3 regions of the Kluyvera ascorbata genome follow, and region 2 is predicted to be linked to each of the others. Evidence: predicted binding sites of a transcription regulator. Region 2 holds the regulator's gene; each other region holds the start of a gene.

What was found. The regulator Fur, encoded in region 2, represses iron uptake genes when iron is present. The targets are predictions, from matches to a motif close to ATAATAATGAGAACNACTATCAA.
Region 1: sodA (superoxide dismutase [Mn]) is a predicted target of Fur. The motif match lies at 3,015-3,037, and genes of this name have one in related genera.
Region 3: fhuF (siderophore-iron reductase FhuF) is a predicted target of Fur. The motif match lies at 3,834-3,856, and genes of this name have one in related genera.

What each region holds. Positions count from the first base shown of each region.
Region 1 covers NZ_CP096201.1:4,949,471-4,954,315, forward strand. Annotated here, with positions in the region: gene cpxR (envelope stress response regulator transcription factor CpxR) at 1-167, shown strand, start outside; gene cpxA (envelope stress sensor histidine kinase CpxA) at 164-1,537, shown strand; gene yiiM (6-hydroxyaminopurine reductase) at 1,580-2,314, opposite strand; gene sodA (superoxide dismutase [Mn]) at 2,321-2,941, opposite strand; gene rhaT (L-rhamnose/proton symporter RhaT) at 3,232-4,266, shown strand; gene rhaR (HTH-type transcriptional activator RhaR) at 4,277-4,845, opposite strand, start outside.
Region 2 covers NZ_CP096201.1:3,530,329-3,535,173, reverse strand. Annotated here, with positions in the region: gene chiP (chitoporin ChiP) at 1-386, shown strand, start outside; gene MY052_RS16895 (ChiQ/YbfN family lipoprotein) at 436-771, shown strand; gene fur (ferric iron uptake transcriptional regulator) at 884-1,336, opposite strand; gene fldA (flavodoxin FldA) at 1,633-2,163, opposite strand; gene ybfE (LexA regulated protein) at 2,314-2,607, opposite strand; gene ybfF (esterase) at 2,737-3,501, opposite strand; gene seqA (replication initiation negative regulator SeqA) at 3,684-4,256, shown strand; gene pgm (phosphoglucomutase (alpha-D-glucose-1,6-bisphosphate-dependent)) at 4,295-4,845, shown strand, end outside.
Region 3 covers NZ_CP096201.1:4,331,416-4,336,260, reverse strand. Annotated here, with positions in the region: gene MY052_RS20720 (helix-turn-helix transcriptional regulator) at 1-217, shown strand, start outside; gene bglJ (DNA-binding transcriptional activator BglJ) at 178-852, shown strand; gene MY052_RS20710 (YbaK/EbsC family protein) at 849-1,307, opposite strand; gene MY052_RS20705 (PTS sugar transporter subunit IIC) at 1,648-2,991, shown strand; gene fhuF (siderophore-iron reductase FhuF) at 3,028-3,816, opposite strand; gene MY052_RS20695 (GGDEF domain-containing protein) at 3,918-4,845, opposite strand, start outside.

The sequences.
Region 1 (4,845 bases), 1.4 Mb from region 2:
GTGAACACCTGAGTCAGGAAGTCCTGGGTAAACGCTTAACGCCGTTCGACCGCGCGATTGATATGCACATTTCCAACCTGCGCCGGAAGCTGCCAGAGCGTAAAGACGGTCACCCATGGTTTAAAACCCTGCGTGGTCGCGGATACCTGATGGTCTCTGCTTCATGATAGGAAGTTTAACCGCCCGCATCTTCGCCATTTTCTGGTTAACGCTAGCGCTGGTGCTGATGCTGGTTTTGATGCTACCAAAGCTCGACTCCCGTCAAATGACCGAGCTGCTCGATAGCGAGCAGCGCCAAGGCCTGATGATTGAGCAGCATGTTGAAGAAGAGCTTGCCAACGATCCCCCCAACGATTTGATGTGGTGGCGTCGGCTGTTCCGCGCGATTGATAAGTGGGCTCCGCCGGGCCAGCGTTTGTTGCTGGTCACTAGCGAAGGCCGCGTGATCGGCGCAGAACGCAACGAAATGCAGATCATTCGTAACTTTATCGGCCAGTCTGATAATTCCGATCATCCGCAGAAGAAGAAGTACGGGCGCGTTGAGTTGGTCGGGCCTTTCTCCATTCGCGACGGGGAAGATAACTACCAGTTATACCTGATCCGCCCAGCAAGCAGCTCGCAGTCCGACTTTATCAATCTGCTGTTCGACCGGCCTTTACTGCTGCTTATCGTCACTATGTTGGTTAGCGCCCCGCTGTTGCTATGGCTCGCATGGAGTCTGGCAAAACCGGCGCGTAAGCTGAAAAACGCCGCGGATGAAGTGGCTCAGGGCAACCTGCGTCAGCATCCAGAGCTGGAGGCAGGGCCACAGGAATTCCTCGCCGCCGGTGCCAGCTTTAACCAGATGGTGATGGCACTTGAGCGAATGATGACGTCGCAGCAGCGACTGCTCTCTGACATCTCTCACGAGCTGCGTACGCCGCTGACGCGTCTGCAGCTTGGCACGGCGCTTCTGCGTCGTCGCAGCGGTGAGAGCAAAGAGCTGGAACGTATTGAAACCGAAGCGCAGCGTCTGGATAGCATGATTAACGACATGCTGGTGATGTCGCGCAATCAGCAGAAAAGCGCGCTGGTCAGTGAAACCCTCAAGGCTAATCAGCTGTGGGGCGAAGTGCTGGATAACGCCGCGTTTGAAGCTGAGCAGATGGGCAAATCGTTTAGCGTCGATTATCCGCCGGGGCCGTGGCCGCTTTACGGTAACCCGAACGCGCTGGAAAGCGCGCTGGAGAACATCGTACGTAACGCCCTGCGCTACTCGCATACCAAAATTGCCGTCAGTTTCTCGGTGGATAAAGACGGCGTTACCGTCCACGTGGACGATGACGGCCCAGGCGTAAGCCCGGAAGACCGCGAGCAGATATTCCGTCCGTTCTATCGTACCGATGAGGCGCGAGACCGTGAATCTGGCGGAACGGGGCTGGGGCTGGCGATTGTTGAAAGCGCCATGCAGCAGCACCGCGGCTGGGTGAAGGCTGATGACAGCCCGCTCGGCGGGTTACGGCTCACGCTGTGGCTACCGCTTTATAAGCGAACCTAAAAACCATCGGCCTGCGAATGCAGGCCGATTTTTTTGTATCGTCTAGCCCCACAACCTTCTGCTGTTATCTTCAATCTTGCCGCTCAAACGGCGCTTCTGCATAGTTCTGCTCCAGCTGACCGACAACCCGGCTGCGCTCAGCAGACGGTGATACTGGTCGTCATCGAACGGCATATGCCAGGCAATAGCGGCGGCGTCATACACCGACACATCGCTCAGGCGCGACACCAACTCCAGCGGAGCGTCGGTGGAGACCTTACCCGGCGCAATCACCCGATACAGCCAGCCGACCTTACCGCTGCTCTGCATCAAAGATGCCATATCACTGATAGCAAAGTGGAAATTGAGTTTAAAGCACGGCGAACGCGGCTGGGTGACCTGGATCAGCGTCTCACCCCAGCGGTAAATATCACCGATAAAAACGTTGTGCTCGGTCATCCCTTCCGTTGACAGGTTTTCACCAAACGCCGGGGCGCAAAACAGGGCAGCCTGTTCGGGGAAGTCACGAATCAGGTCTTCATAATGTTCGCGGGGGAACTGGCACAGCGCGCGGTCGGGGCCGCCGTGGATTTTTTTCTCGGCCTGTTCATCACCCAACAGTCCCAGCTCGGTGAGTTCCAGTTCGCCATCCATCTGGACCTTCGCGATGGCGCTTGGGCGACTGCCGTCATAGTCACGGATTTTGCCAATAAACACGTCAACCGGATAATGCATCTGCTGCTCCTTAGGCGGATACAAAAAAAGCGAGTCATCAGACTCGCTTCTACAGACCGGCAATGCAAATTATTTTTTAGCGGCGAAACGCGCTGCTGCTTCGTCCCAGTTCACCACGTTCCAGAACTCTTTGATGTAGTCCGGACGACGGTTCTGGAATTTCAGGTAGTAAGCGTGTTCCCAAACGTCCAGGCCCACGATTGGGAAACCGGAAGCACCGGAAACGGCTTCACCCATCAGCGGGGAATCCTGGTTTGCGGTAGAAACCACAGCCAGTTTGTCGCCTTTCAGCACCAGCCACGCCCAGCCAGAGCCGAAGCGAGTTGCTGCTGCTTTTTCAAATTCAGCTTTGAAGTTATCTACGGAACCGAAATCACGCTCGATAGCCGCTTTCAGGTCACCCTGCAGGGTGGTGCCTTTTTTCAGGCCTTTCCAGAAGAAGCTGTGGTTAGCGTGGCCGCCAGCGTTGTTACGCAGAACGGTTTTCTTGTCAGCCGGCAGCTGGTCCAGTTTCGCGATCAGCTCTTCAGCAGACAGCGCAGCGAATTCCGGCAGGCTTTCCAGCGCTGCGTTAGCGTTGTTAACGTAAGCCTGGTGGTGTTTGCTGTGATGGATTTCCATCGTCTGTTTGTCGAAGTGCGGTTCCAGGGCATCGTACGCATAAGGCAGTGATGGCAGGGTATAGCTCATAATCATCTCCATTATTGTCGGGCGGCAAACCTGTAAACGCCGCGTAATCAGTTGGTTCATTATAGTTAATTAAATGATATTGAAAATGATTATCAATGCCGTAGTTTTTATAAGGTTATAACTTTAGGGCATAGATGTTTTTTTGTGAGCCTGAACAGCTAATTACACCACTTACTGCCAATGTATCTCCCTGGATGGCAACAGCCTGAAGGTTAAAAAAACGCCAAATTTTTATCCTCATCCTGTCGGAAGACGATTACTACGACAAAAAATGGATGAGGATAAAATCAATGAACCATGCAATTACGATGGGTATTTTTTGGCATTTGATAGGCGCGGCCAGTGCAGCCTGTTTCTATGCCCCGTTCAAAAAAGTTCAGCAGTGGTCATGGGAAACCATGTGGTCTATTGGCGGGATTGTTTCGTGGATTATCCTGCCCTGGGCGGTCAGCGCCCTGCTCTTGCCCGACTTTTGGGCCTACTATCGTTCCTTCAGCGCTTCAACGCTCCTGCCGGTGTTTCTATTTGGCGCCATGTGGGGGGTCGGCAACATCAACTACGGCCTCACCATGCGCTATCTCGGCATGTCGATGGGGATCGGTATTGCCATTGGCATCACGCTGATTGTTGGTACGTTAATGACACCAATTATTAACGGCCAGTTTGACGTACTCATTCACACCCAGGGCGGCCAGATGACGCTGCTGGGTGTGCTGATAGCCGTTATCGGTGTCGGGATTGTCACCCGTGCTGGGCAGTTGAAAGAGCGCAAAATGGGCATCAAAGCGGAAGATTTCAACCTGAAGAAAGGGTTGATGCTGGCCATCATGTGCGGCGTCTTCTCCGCCGGGATGTCCTTTGCCATGAACGCCGCCAAGCCGATGCACGAAGCCGCCGCCGCACTAGGGGTCGACCCGCTCTATACTGCGCTGCCAAGCTACGTGGTCATTATGGGCGGCGGCGCGTTGGTTAACCTCGGCTTCTGCTTTATTCGTCTGCTAAAAATCAAAAACCTGTCGATAAAAGCCGACTTCTCGCTGGCAAAACCGCTGATAATCAGCAACATTCTGCTTTCTGCCTTAGGCGGGCTGATGTGGTATTTCCAGTTCTTCTTCTACGCGTGGGGCCACGCCAGCATTCCGTCGCAGTATGACTATATGAGCTGGATGCTGCACATGAGCTTCTATGTGCTGTGTGGCGGTCTGGTGGGGCTGATTTTGAAAGAGTGGAAAAATGCCGGACGCCAACCCGTTAGCGTGCTGAGTCTGGGCTGCGTCGTCATCATTATTGCCGCCAACGTCGTTGGGCTAGGTATGGCAAGCTAAACCGCGAACCTCAGGCGGCAACGCGACTCCGTTGCCGCCACTGCCCTGGCGTCATCCCTATCTCACGGTTAAATACCACCGAGAAGTAGTTACTATCCTCAAACCCGCAGCTCATTGCGACTTCGCCAATCAGCATTTCCGTGTGCTGGAGCAGGTACTGCGCGTGGCAAATTCGCAGTTGGCGCAGGTAGTGGTTAACGGTCATGCCGGTCTGGCTGCGGAACTGCTGACGCAGAGCGCGTTCACTACAGCCCTGCTGCTCGCAGAAGGTATCAAGTACGAAAGGACGATTCAGGCTGCCCGCCAGCACCGTCAGCAGCTTGTCGAGCAAGGCTTCACTCTGCGTCGCCGCCTGGTTATCGGTGGCATAACGGTACCGCTTCAGGCATACCACCAGTTGGGCAAACAGCAGCTCGGACATCTCGTTGGCTAACGCGTCGTCTTTGCGGCTCTCTTGCTCCAACTGAGTCATTATCTGCCGCGCCTGCGTCATGCCGGTACTGCCTATCCGCCAGTGCGGTGCCCAATGCGAGCCGTGCAGCCCGGGAATATGAGCTACCCAATCGAGGTTGAGCTTTA
Region 2 (4,845 bases):
TCTGGTGGGATAACCGCTCTGACTTCAACGCCAACGGCGAAAAAGCGGTCTTCTTCGGTACTATGTATGACCTGAAAAACTGGGATCTGCCGGGTTGGGCAGTGGGTGCTTCTTACGTTTACGCATGGGATGCTAAGCCAGCGACCTGGCAGTTGAGCCCGGATGCGTACTACGACAAGAACAACAAGATTAAAGAGTCTGCCTACAGCCTCGATGTAGCATACACCGTACAGGATGGTCGTGCGAAAGGTACGCTGTTCAAACTGCACTTCACTCAGTATGACAATCACTCCGATATCCCAAGCTGGGGCGGTGGTTACGGCAACATCTTCCAGGATGAGCGTGACGTGAAATTCATGGTTATCGCACCGTTCACCATTTTCTGATGCTAACGTGGCAGGGGGAGACCTCTGCCGCCGCTAAGAGGCTCATCGTATGAAAAAACTGATTATTGTTGCGCTGATGGCTGCTGGGTTAACCGCCTGTGCGCAATCTCCTGCGCCGAAGGAAGATAGCAAGCTGAAGGATGCCTACAGCGCCTGTATTAACACCGCAGAAGGCAACCCGGATAAAATTCAGGCCTGTCAAAGCGTACTGAACGTGCTGAAGCAAGAGAAAGCACACGAGCAGTTCGCGAACCAGGAAAGCGTGCGCGTCATCGACTACCAGAAATGCATTAACGCTAGAAAAATGGGCAATGATGAAGCAGTAGCAAAAAACTGCGATAAGATCTGGCAAGAAATTCGCAGCAACAATACGCCGCAGAAATAGGCTTACGCTGATAATAAAAAACCGCTGCTTGCAGCGGTTTTTTTGTGGGCGTCGTAAAACGCAGAGTATAAAAAAACCAGCGCATAGGCTGGCTTTTCGAGAGGCAGTACGCTTATTTTGCGACTGCGTCATGCGCGTGTTCATCTTCACGGCAGTCGCCTTCAGCGCAGTGACCGTAGAGATAAAGACTGTGGTTCGTTAAGCGAATACCATGCTTCGACGCGATTTCACGCTGACGAGCTTCGATGGAATCATCGCTGAACTCGATCACTTTGCCGCAGTCGAGGCAAATCAGGTGATCGTGGTGATGCTGCTGGGTCAGTTCGAAAACGGATTTACCGCCTTCAAAATTATGACGAGTCACGATGCCGGCGTCATCAAACTGGTTAAGTACGCGGTAAACCGTGGCCAAACCAATCTCTTCACCCATGTCGATCAGGCGTTTATATAAGTCTTCCGCGCTGACATGGTGGTTATCCGGTTCCTGAAGGACTTCCAGAATCTTTAACCGTGGAAGTGTGACTTTCAGGCCAGCCTTCTTTAATGCGGTATTGTTGTCAGTCATGCGGAATCTGTCCTGTTGCTAAACGATCAACTTCCATCAGCGAAAGTATCACAGAGAATGCACCCGAATTAATGCGTCTCATTATAGAATGACCCTATTGAAATGAAAACAGCAAGAGCCGGGTAAACTAAGCTATCAAAAACGAGGCTTCACCGACAAAGTTACGATGAGACCGCGCTAAATCAGAAGATATTGTACAGGTATGCGCTAAAAAGTTAAAAAATTGTAGCTATTATTTTAATTGCTTTTACCTATTAATGAGGCGTAGTTTCATCACTACGCCTCACTGTTTTGCATCAGGCGTTTTTGATCTCTTCCAGGTGCAGCTCTTCTGCAACCTGCTTAACCCATTTTTCAACGCGTTCAGCGGTCAGCTCAGGCTGACGGTCTTCGTCGATGGCCAGACCAACAAAGTGGTCGTCATCGGCCAGGCCTTTAGACGCTTCGAAATGGTAACCTGCCGTTGGCCAGTGACCGACGATGGTCGCGCCGCGTGGTTCAATGATGTCGCGAATGGTACCCAGCGCATCACAGAAATATTCAGCATAGTCTTCCTGGTCGCCGCAGCCAAACAGCGCGACCAGCTTGCCGTTGAAGTCCACTTCTTCCAGCGTTGGGAAGAAATCGTCCCAATCGCACTGCGCTTCGCCGTAGTACCAGGTTGGGATACCCAGCAGCAGAATATCGAATGCTTCCAGATCTTCTTTGCTGCTCTTGGCAATGTCGTGAACGTCAGCGACATCTTTACCAAGCTGTTTTTGAATCATTTTTGCGATATTTTCGGTGTTCCCGGTATCGCTACCGAAAAAGATGCCAACGATTGCCATGAGTAAAATAACCTCTTGAAACTTAATGATATGGTGGTGGCTTATTGCCCACAGATAAGGGCAATCATAGCAGAACTGAGAAGCGTGCGGAAACCGCTATCGTGCCGTACTGCACACTCTGCTACATGAAAGTGTGTTTTGGGGGGATTTTCAGACTTTCCCCTGTCCGTGTAGCTGGGCCAACTGACTCATCAACATCTCTTCGATGAGTTCGCTACGGCTCATATCACGGGCAGTCGCCAGCTCGTTGAGCGCATCAACGGCTTCGTTATTCAGCTTCAGCTCCACGCGTTTCAGACCGCGCACTTTGTCGCGTTTTAACTGATTACGCTTATTAATGCGCAGCTGTTCGTCACGCGAAAGCGGATTGGTTTTTGGTCTTCCCGGCCGACGCTCATTTGCGAACAAATCTAAGGTCGTACGGTCCGTTTGTTCTTTTGCCATGGTTCTGAGTGACTTCGGGGAAACAAGCTACCGGGCGGTGCCCAGTGCAGACAGCGCGCAATCATACATCAGTGAGACCCACACGCCAACGACCACGGCCATTCTGGCGCGCGGTCGATGCATTTTTAATCATTCACTGAGGTAACGACGGATAGCCCGCAGTACCGCGTCCGGTTTTTCGGCGTGAACCCAGTGGCCCGCACCGGCGATGACGTGTGCTTTTGCCTGGGGGAATTGAGCCAGCAGCGCGCTGCGGTAGGCTTCGGTGACGTACGGTGAATTGCCGCCAGGAATAAACAGAGCAGGGTGGTCCCAGGCCGGAATGGTTTCCCAGCCCACGATATGCGGGTATTGCTCCCACAACACCGGTACGTTAAAGCGCCAGGCACCGTCGACGAAGGATTTCAGCAGGAACTGAATCACACCTTCTTCTTTTAAGTATTCGCGCATTACCGTCGCGGCCTGCTGGCGAGTTGCTACACCGGCGCTGGTAACGGCGTTAATGGCCGCAAAAATCTCATCGTGGCGACGGACGTGATAATCCACCGGTGCAATATCAATTGCGACCAAGCGGTCGATGCGTTCTGGGGCCAGCGCGGTAAGCGCCATCACCGCTTTGCCACCCATGGAATGGCCGATAACCGTGGCTTTTTCGATGCTGTTGGCATCAAGCGTGTCGAGAAGATCCTGAGCCATGGCGGGATAGGTCATCTCATCGGCACGCGGTGAGAGGCCATGGTTACGCATGTCGACCTGGAGGATATCGTGATCGGTAACCAGGTCGCGGGCCAGGATACCCAGATTATCGAGGCTGCCGAACAGGCCGTGGACGAGAACGATGGGAGAATTATTGTGCAGGTTTTGTGCAGATTGCGCTCGGACATTCAATTTCATAGCAAAGTTCTTTTTTTCGCATTGTCGGGTTAGGGTATCATGTTGGACATTCTAACGCTCAGGGGCAAGAGAGGAACTCATCCGAATTTTGCCGTCTTCCTGGTTTGGCGCTACCCGCTGTTGGGTTTTGACTTTATAATCCCAATGAATTGTATTCAGAAAAATTATCGCACCGGATTAAGATGAAAACGATCGAAGTTGATGACGAGCTCTATCGCTATATTGCGGCTCACACTCTGCACATTGGCGAGAGCGCGTCCGACATTTTACGGCGTATGCTGAAATTCTCCGCCGCTTCCCAGCCCGTGGCTGCTGCCGCTGCGCCGGTCGTCAAAGCAGAACCGGCTCCCGCTCCGGCCCCGGCTGCTGCTCCCGTTGCTGACGTAAAAACGGTGAAAACCGCCAAAGATAAAGTTCGTGCCATGCGCGAGCTGCTGCTCTCTGATGAGTATGCCGAGCAGAAGAAAGCGGTTAACCGCTTCATGCTGGTTCTGACCACGCTGTACGCTCTGGACAACAAAGCGTTTGCAGAAGCTACCGAATCCCTTCACGGTCGTACCCGTGTCTATTTTGCGGCTGATGAGCAAACGCTGCTCAAAAACGGCAATCAGACAAAACCAAAACAGGTTCCGGATACGCCATACTGGGTCATTACCAATACCAATACAGGCCGTAAATGCAGCATGGTCGAACACATCATGCAATCAATGCAATTCCCGGGGGAATTGATTGAGAAGGTTTGCGGTACTATCTAATACTGACAATCTAACCCTTGCATAAGAAGGACCAGGCAATGGCAAACCATACCCGTGCAGGACAACCTGCACAGCAGAGTGATTTGATCAACGTCGCCCAACTGACGGCGCAGTACTACGTGCTGCAGCCTAACGTGAGTAACCCGGAACATGCGGTGAAGTTCGGTACGTCCGGCCACCGTGGGAGCGCGGGTCGTCACAGCTTCAATGAAAAGCATATTCTGGCCATTGCTCAGGCGATTGCTGAAGAGCGCGCGAAAAATGGAATTACGGGCCCATGCTATGTCGGGAAAGATACTCACGCGCTCTCTGAGCCGGCGTTTATCTCCGTTCTCGAAGTGCTGGCAGCAAACGGGGTGGATGTCATTGTTCAGGAAGACAATGGCTTTACGCCAACTCCAGCGGTATCTAACGCTATCCTGGTTCACAACAAAAAAGGCGGCAAGCTGGCCGACGGGATCGTGATTACGCCATCCCACAACCCACCGGAAGACGGCGGCATCAAGTACAACCCACCAAACGGTGGCCCGGCTGATACCAACGTCACCAAAGTGGTTGAAGACCGCGCGAATGCGCTGCTGGCAGCAAA
Region 3 (4,845 bases), 800 kb from region 2:
GGGTATTAATCAGATCGCCACTTTGCTGAAAAAGAGTAATAAGACAGTGAGTGCGCAAAAGAATAGTGCGATGCGCCGCCTTTCTTTACGGAGTAACGCAGAAATGTATGCCTGGCTCAACAGCAATCAGGGTATGAAGGAACTCAACCTCTATTCAGCGTATGGGGAACAAATCGAATGGAAAAGCGCGCCGGGAAGCAGTGCATTGCTATCATAGAACCGTGCATTATGACAGCAGTCGGATTACGTCATCTATTAATGTCTTCTCATAGACAGCATATTATTTTCCATTTTTTTCGCACTATTACCGAATTTAAGCAGGCGGCAGAGCAAAACAGGTTTGATGCCGTGATGTGCTGTCTTTCTGGAACCCGTGAGCTTCGTATTGAAGGTTTGCAGGCCATGGGGGATATTGCTCAGAATTATCCGGCAATGAAGCGCTTGATTCTGGCTGATGATAATGAGGAGGCCTCGCTTATTCAGCTCCTGTCGCCAACCTATATGCACGGTATTTTGAGCAAGTCTGATACGTTGAGTGAACTGCAACAACGCATATTGGCAGTACTGATGGAAAAAGAAGAGTCCTCTGACGACATCGAGCTGCACTTTTCCATACGCAGAAATCATGTTCTTAGCCCAACCGAGAATTTGATTCTGCGTTACATGACCTATGGATACTCGTTGATGGACATTTCTCAGCAGCTGGGTCGGAATATCAAAACTATCCGCGCGCATAAATTTAATGCGATGAGTAAGCTGGGGGTGAATTCTGATATTGAGCTACTGAGCGCCGCCGATCTGTTGGTCTCTCTTCACGATATCAACACTGCCGTTACGCCATCGGCTTGCTAAAGACACACATCAACCCATGTTGCTGCGGTAAGGCTGGCCATTCTTTCCGGTGAGATACGTACCGCGCTATGAATGGCACCTGCGGCAGGGAGGACCTCGTCGTATTGTTGCAGGGAAACATCGCAGTAAACATCCAGCGGGTTTTCGAGACCAAATGGGCACACGCCACCGACGGGGTGACCCGTCAGGATAACCACCTCATCACTGCTCAACATGCGTGCTTTTGCGCCAAAGGTCTCTTTGAGTTTCTTGTTGTCCAGGCGGGCATCACCTTTAGCAACGACCAGAATCACACGATCTTTCACCTTCAGAGAAAGCGTTTTGGCAATTTGTCCTGGCTCAACGCGATGAGCAGCAGCGGCAAGCGCAACGGTCGCTGTACTTTGCTCAAGCTCGATGATGTTGATGTCGGGCGCATGCTCGGCAAAGAAATCTCTGACAGACTGCAGGCTCATGGTGCTCTCCTCAAAATTCGGCGAGTCACTCTGTCATAAAGCTACCTTGGTTGTAAATAAACGGACGAAGTTGTGCAAAAATTGTTTGTTTTTTGGATCTCCTTCACAATCAATGCAACCGGTTACTGTAACCGGTTGCTGTTCTTCATCAGGCGATTGATACTGCAGAGGTAACTTCCTTTGTATCTATAATAAGAGCCGTGTATGAACTGTATCTATACGAACATCATCATTGCTGGTCGCAGACCCGTAACTCCTGATGCTTCACAGTATGCCCAGTTGTATTTCGGCAAAATCGTTGTTGCTGTGCTTACGTCTAAAGCCTGTCAGGAGGGCTGCTATGTCTGCTAATCACGCTGCATTTAATCTGATATTTCGCTTTGTAGAAAATTACGTTAGTCCGGTTGCGGGACGCATTTCCTCTCAGCGCCACGTTATGGCGATTCGTGATGGCTTTATTTCTGCGATGCCATTCATGATTGTAGGATCATTTTTGCTGGTTTTCGCCTATCCGCCGTTTTCTCCCGACACCACCTGGGGCTTTGCCCGGGCGTGGTTAGATCTTGCTAAAGAGTTTGAAGGCCGTATTTTGACGCCGTTCGACATGACGATGGGCATTATGTCTATCTATATCTGTGCGGCTATCTCCTATAACCTCGGCAAACACTACGAAAAGAGCAACCAGCTCGATCCGTTCATGTGTTCAATGCTGTCTATCATGGCATTCCTGTTGGTTGCGGCACCAAAAACTAGCGGCCATCTGCCGGTCGACAGCCTGGGCGGAACGGGGATCTTTACTGCGATCCTGGTTGCTGTCTACTGCGTGGAGATGATGCGTTTTCTGAAAGTTCGCAACATCGGGATCCGTCTGCCGGATCAGGTGCCGCCGATGATCAAAAACTCTTTCGATCTCTTGATTCCGGTACTGGTCGTGGTACTGACGCTGTATCCGCTGAGCCTGTTTATCCAGAGCCAGTTCGATATGCTGATTCCACAGGCCATCATGTCCGTATTCAAACCACTGGTTTCTGCTGCGGACTCCTTACCGGCCATTCTGCTGGCTGTACTGATTGGTCACCTGCTGTGGTTTGCAGGGATCCACGGGGCGGCAATTGTCTCTGGTATGCTGCAAATGTTCTGGCTGACCAACCTTGGTCTGAACCAGACTGCGCTGGCACAGGGAGCTCCGCTGCCGCACATCTTCATGGAAGCATTCTGGACCTTCTTTATCGTGGTCGGGGGCTCCGGTGCAACGATGGGGCTGGTGTTCTGCTATCTGCGTAGCCGTTCAGCACACCTGCGTTCAATTGGCCGTCTGAGCGTGGTGCCAAGCCTGTTTAACATTAACGAACCGGTTATTTTTGGTACCCCAATCGTGATGAACCCGGTGTTCTTTATTCCGTTCCTGCTGGCGCCGATGGTCAACGCCATTCTGGCCTGGGCGGCGATGAAGCTGGATCTGATTGGTCGTGTGATTTCCGTTGTACCGTGGACTGCTCCTGCACCGATTGGTGGTGCATGGGCATTAGGCTGGGACTTCCGTGCAGCGATTCTGGTTGTGCTGTTGGCCTGCGTTTCCGCGGTTATCTACTATCCGTTCTTCAAAGTGTATGAAAAACAGTTGTTAGAACAGGAGAATGAAGAAGCACAGCGTGCGGCTGAAGAGAGCGAGCAGGCTGCTTAAGACAGTAAATAAATAACGGGGCGAAAGCCCCGTTATTTATTTCAGCGTGCAGTCACCGCACTGTTGAACGTCCGGGAGGCGGTAACGCTGACAGCAGGTACGACGTACCAGAAGCCCGTCACGTAATACGACGGTGCGCCATAAAGGGTTGTCCTGACCATCACCCAACGTTTTGGCGAAGAAGCAGCGTTGGCGTAGCTCGTTAACCTGCTCTTCACCCAACAACGTTTTCATTTCACCGAGATACCAGTTAATCAGATACCCGGTATTGCTCCAGATGAGCTTGCCGTTGATGTCCCCCGTGGCTTCCAGCGCCTGGACCACCGGCATTAATGCCTGAATGACCAGGTCATCCATGCGGTCGATGGCGGGCTTCTGGCTGATGCGCAGGTCGGGTTCAACGTCAATCCAGAAGCAGGCTGCACGGCCCGTTTCGTGAAACTCAACGTGGAAGTTATCAGAGCTAAGCGACAGGGCTGATTTTTCCGTCAGCAGCGCGAGCATTAAAGGGGGGACCAGCAGGCCGATATACCACTGCGCCCAGAGGGAAATCAGCGGTTTATTTTCTCGTGGCTGAGTGGGCTGATTGCGATAAATATGGTCGGAATACACCGCCAGCAACGAACTTAACTCCGTTGGCTTAGCCCATTCATTGAGCGTTTTGGCGCAATCAGGCGCCGTTTCATCCAGGCGGAACAGTTCCAGCAAATGCGGGCGCAGTTCAGTTATCTTGGCACGCACCGACTCAGCGAACGTGCTTTCCTTTGCAGGAAGCGGTGTGCGCCAGATAAGGTCATCAGCAATCGGTGCGGAGCGATAGGCCATAGATAAGCTAGTTATAAATCTAAATGATAATGATTAGCAATCCTAGCTATAGATAAAAGTTAGCGCAAGAAGTTTGTCTCTTGCGCTGGCTTTTTGTGAACTTAAACGGCAGGAGCCTGCTCGTAGGTCAGGATGTTGTTGCGGCCCATGTTCTTCGCCTCATACAGCGCTTTATCCGCTCTCTGCATGGCCAGTTCGATATTGCTATCTTCCAGTGGCGCGACCCCTATGCTGATGGTGACGTGTGTGGCGACGCTTGCGTTAAACATATGTGGAATACGGAGGTCGTACACCTGCTGGCGAATGCGCTCAGCGGTTTGCATGGCGGTATCAACATCACAATGCGGTAGAACCACCATAAACTCTTCGCCACCAAAGCGCGTCACAATATCGCGTGAGCGAACGGCGTTACGAATAGCCGCTGAAACGCGCATCAGAGCCTGGTCACCCATCATATGGCCGTAGTGATCGTTATAGGCCTTGAAATGGTCGATATCTAGCAGCAGGACGGAGTGCCGTGCCTCCCCTATAGACATCAGCGAGTCCAGGCGGAACTGAAACCCACGACGGTTATAGAGCCCAGTAAGCGGGTCGAGCATGCTCAGACCATTCAGGGTCTCCCGCTCTTCCAGCAGTTTATACATCAATCCTTGAGCAAACTTATCGTTTCGTCGCTGAATGACGTGCTGAATAGCAATACCTATTAATGGTAGCGCCATACAGTAAGCCATCCTCCACCACTCATTTGTTGGACTTGTTATCAGGCAAACAATAAATGTTGGCAACGAATGTAGAGAGAAGGCAACGATATTATTTGAAAACGCAATTGTTCCGACAAATATCACGCTAAATAGCGCAATCATTTGAAAATTGTCATTTGGTAAAGCGAGTACCAAAGTTTTACTTAAAATATGCCAGCCCCACAGGCAGCCGAATACAGCCGAAATTATTGGTAGATTCGGCCGGATACTGGCATATCGCCAGTTCCACACTAGCAGCACGCAGCTGCCCACCGCTATCAGCATTGCG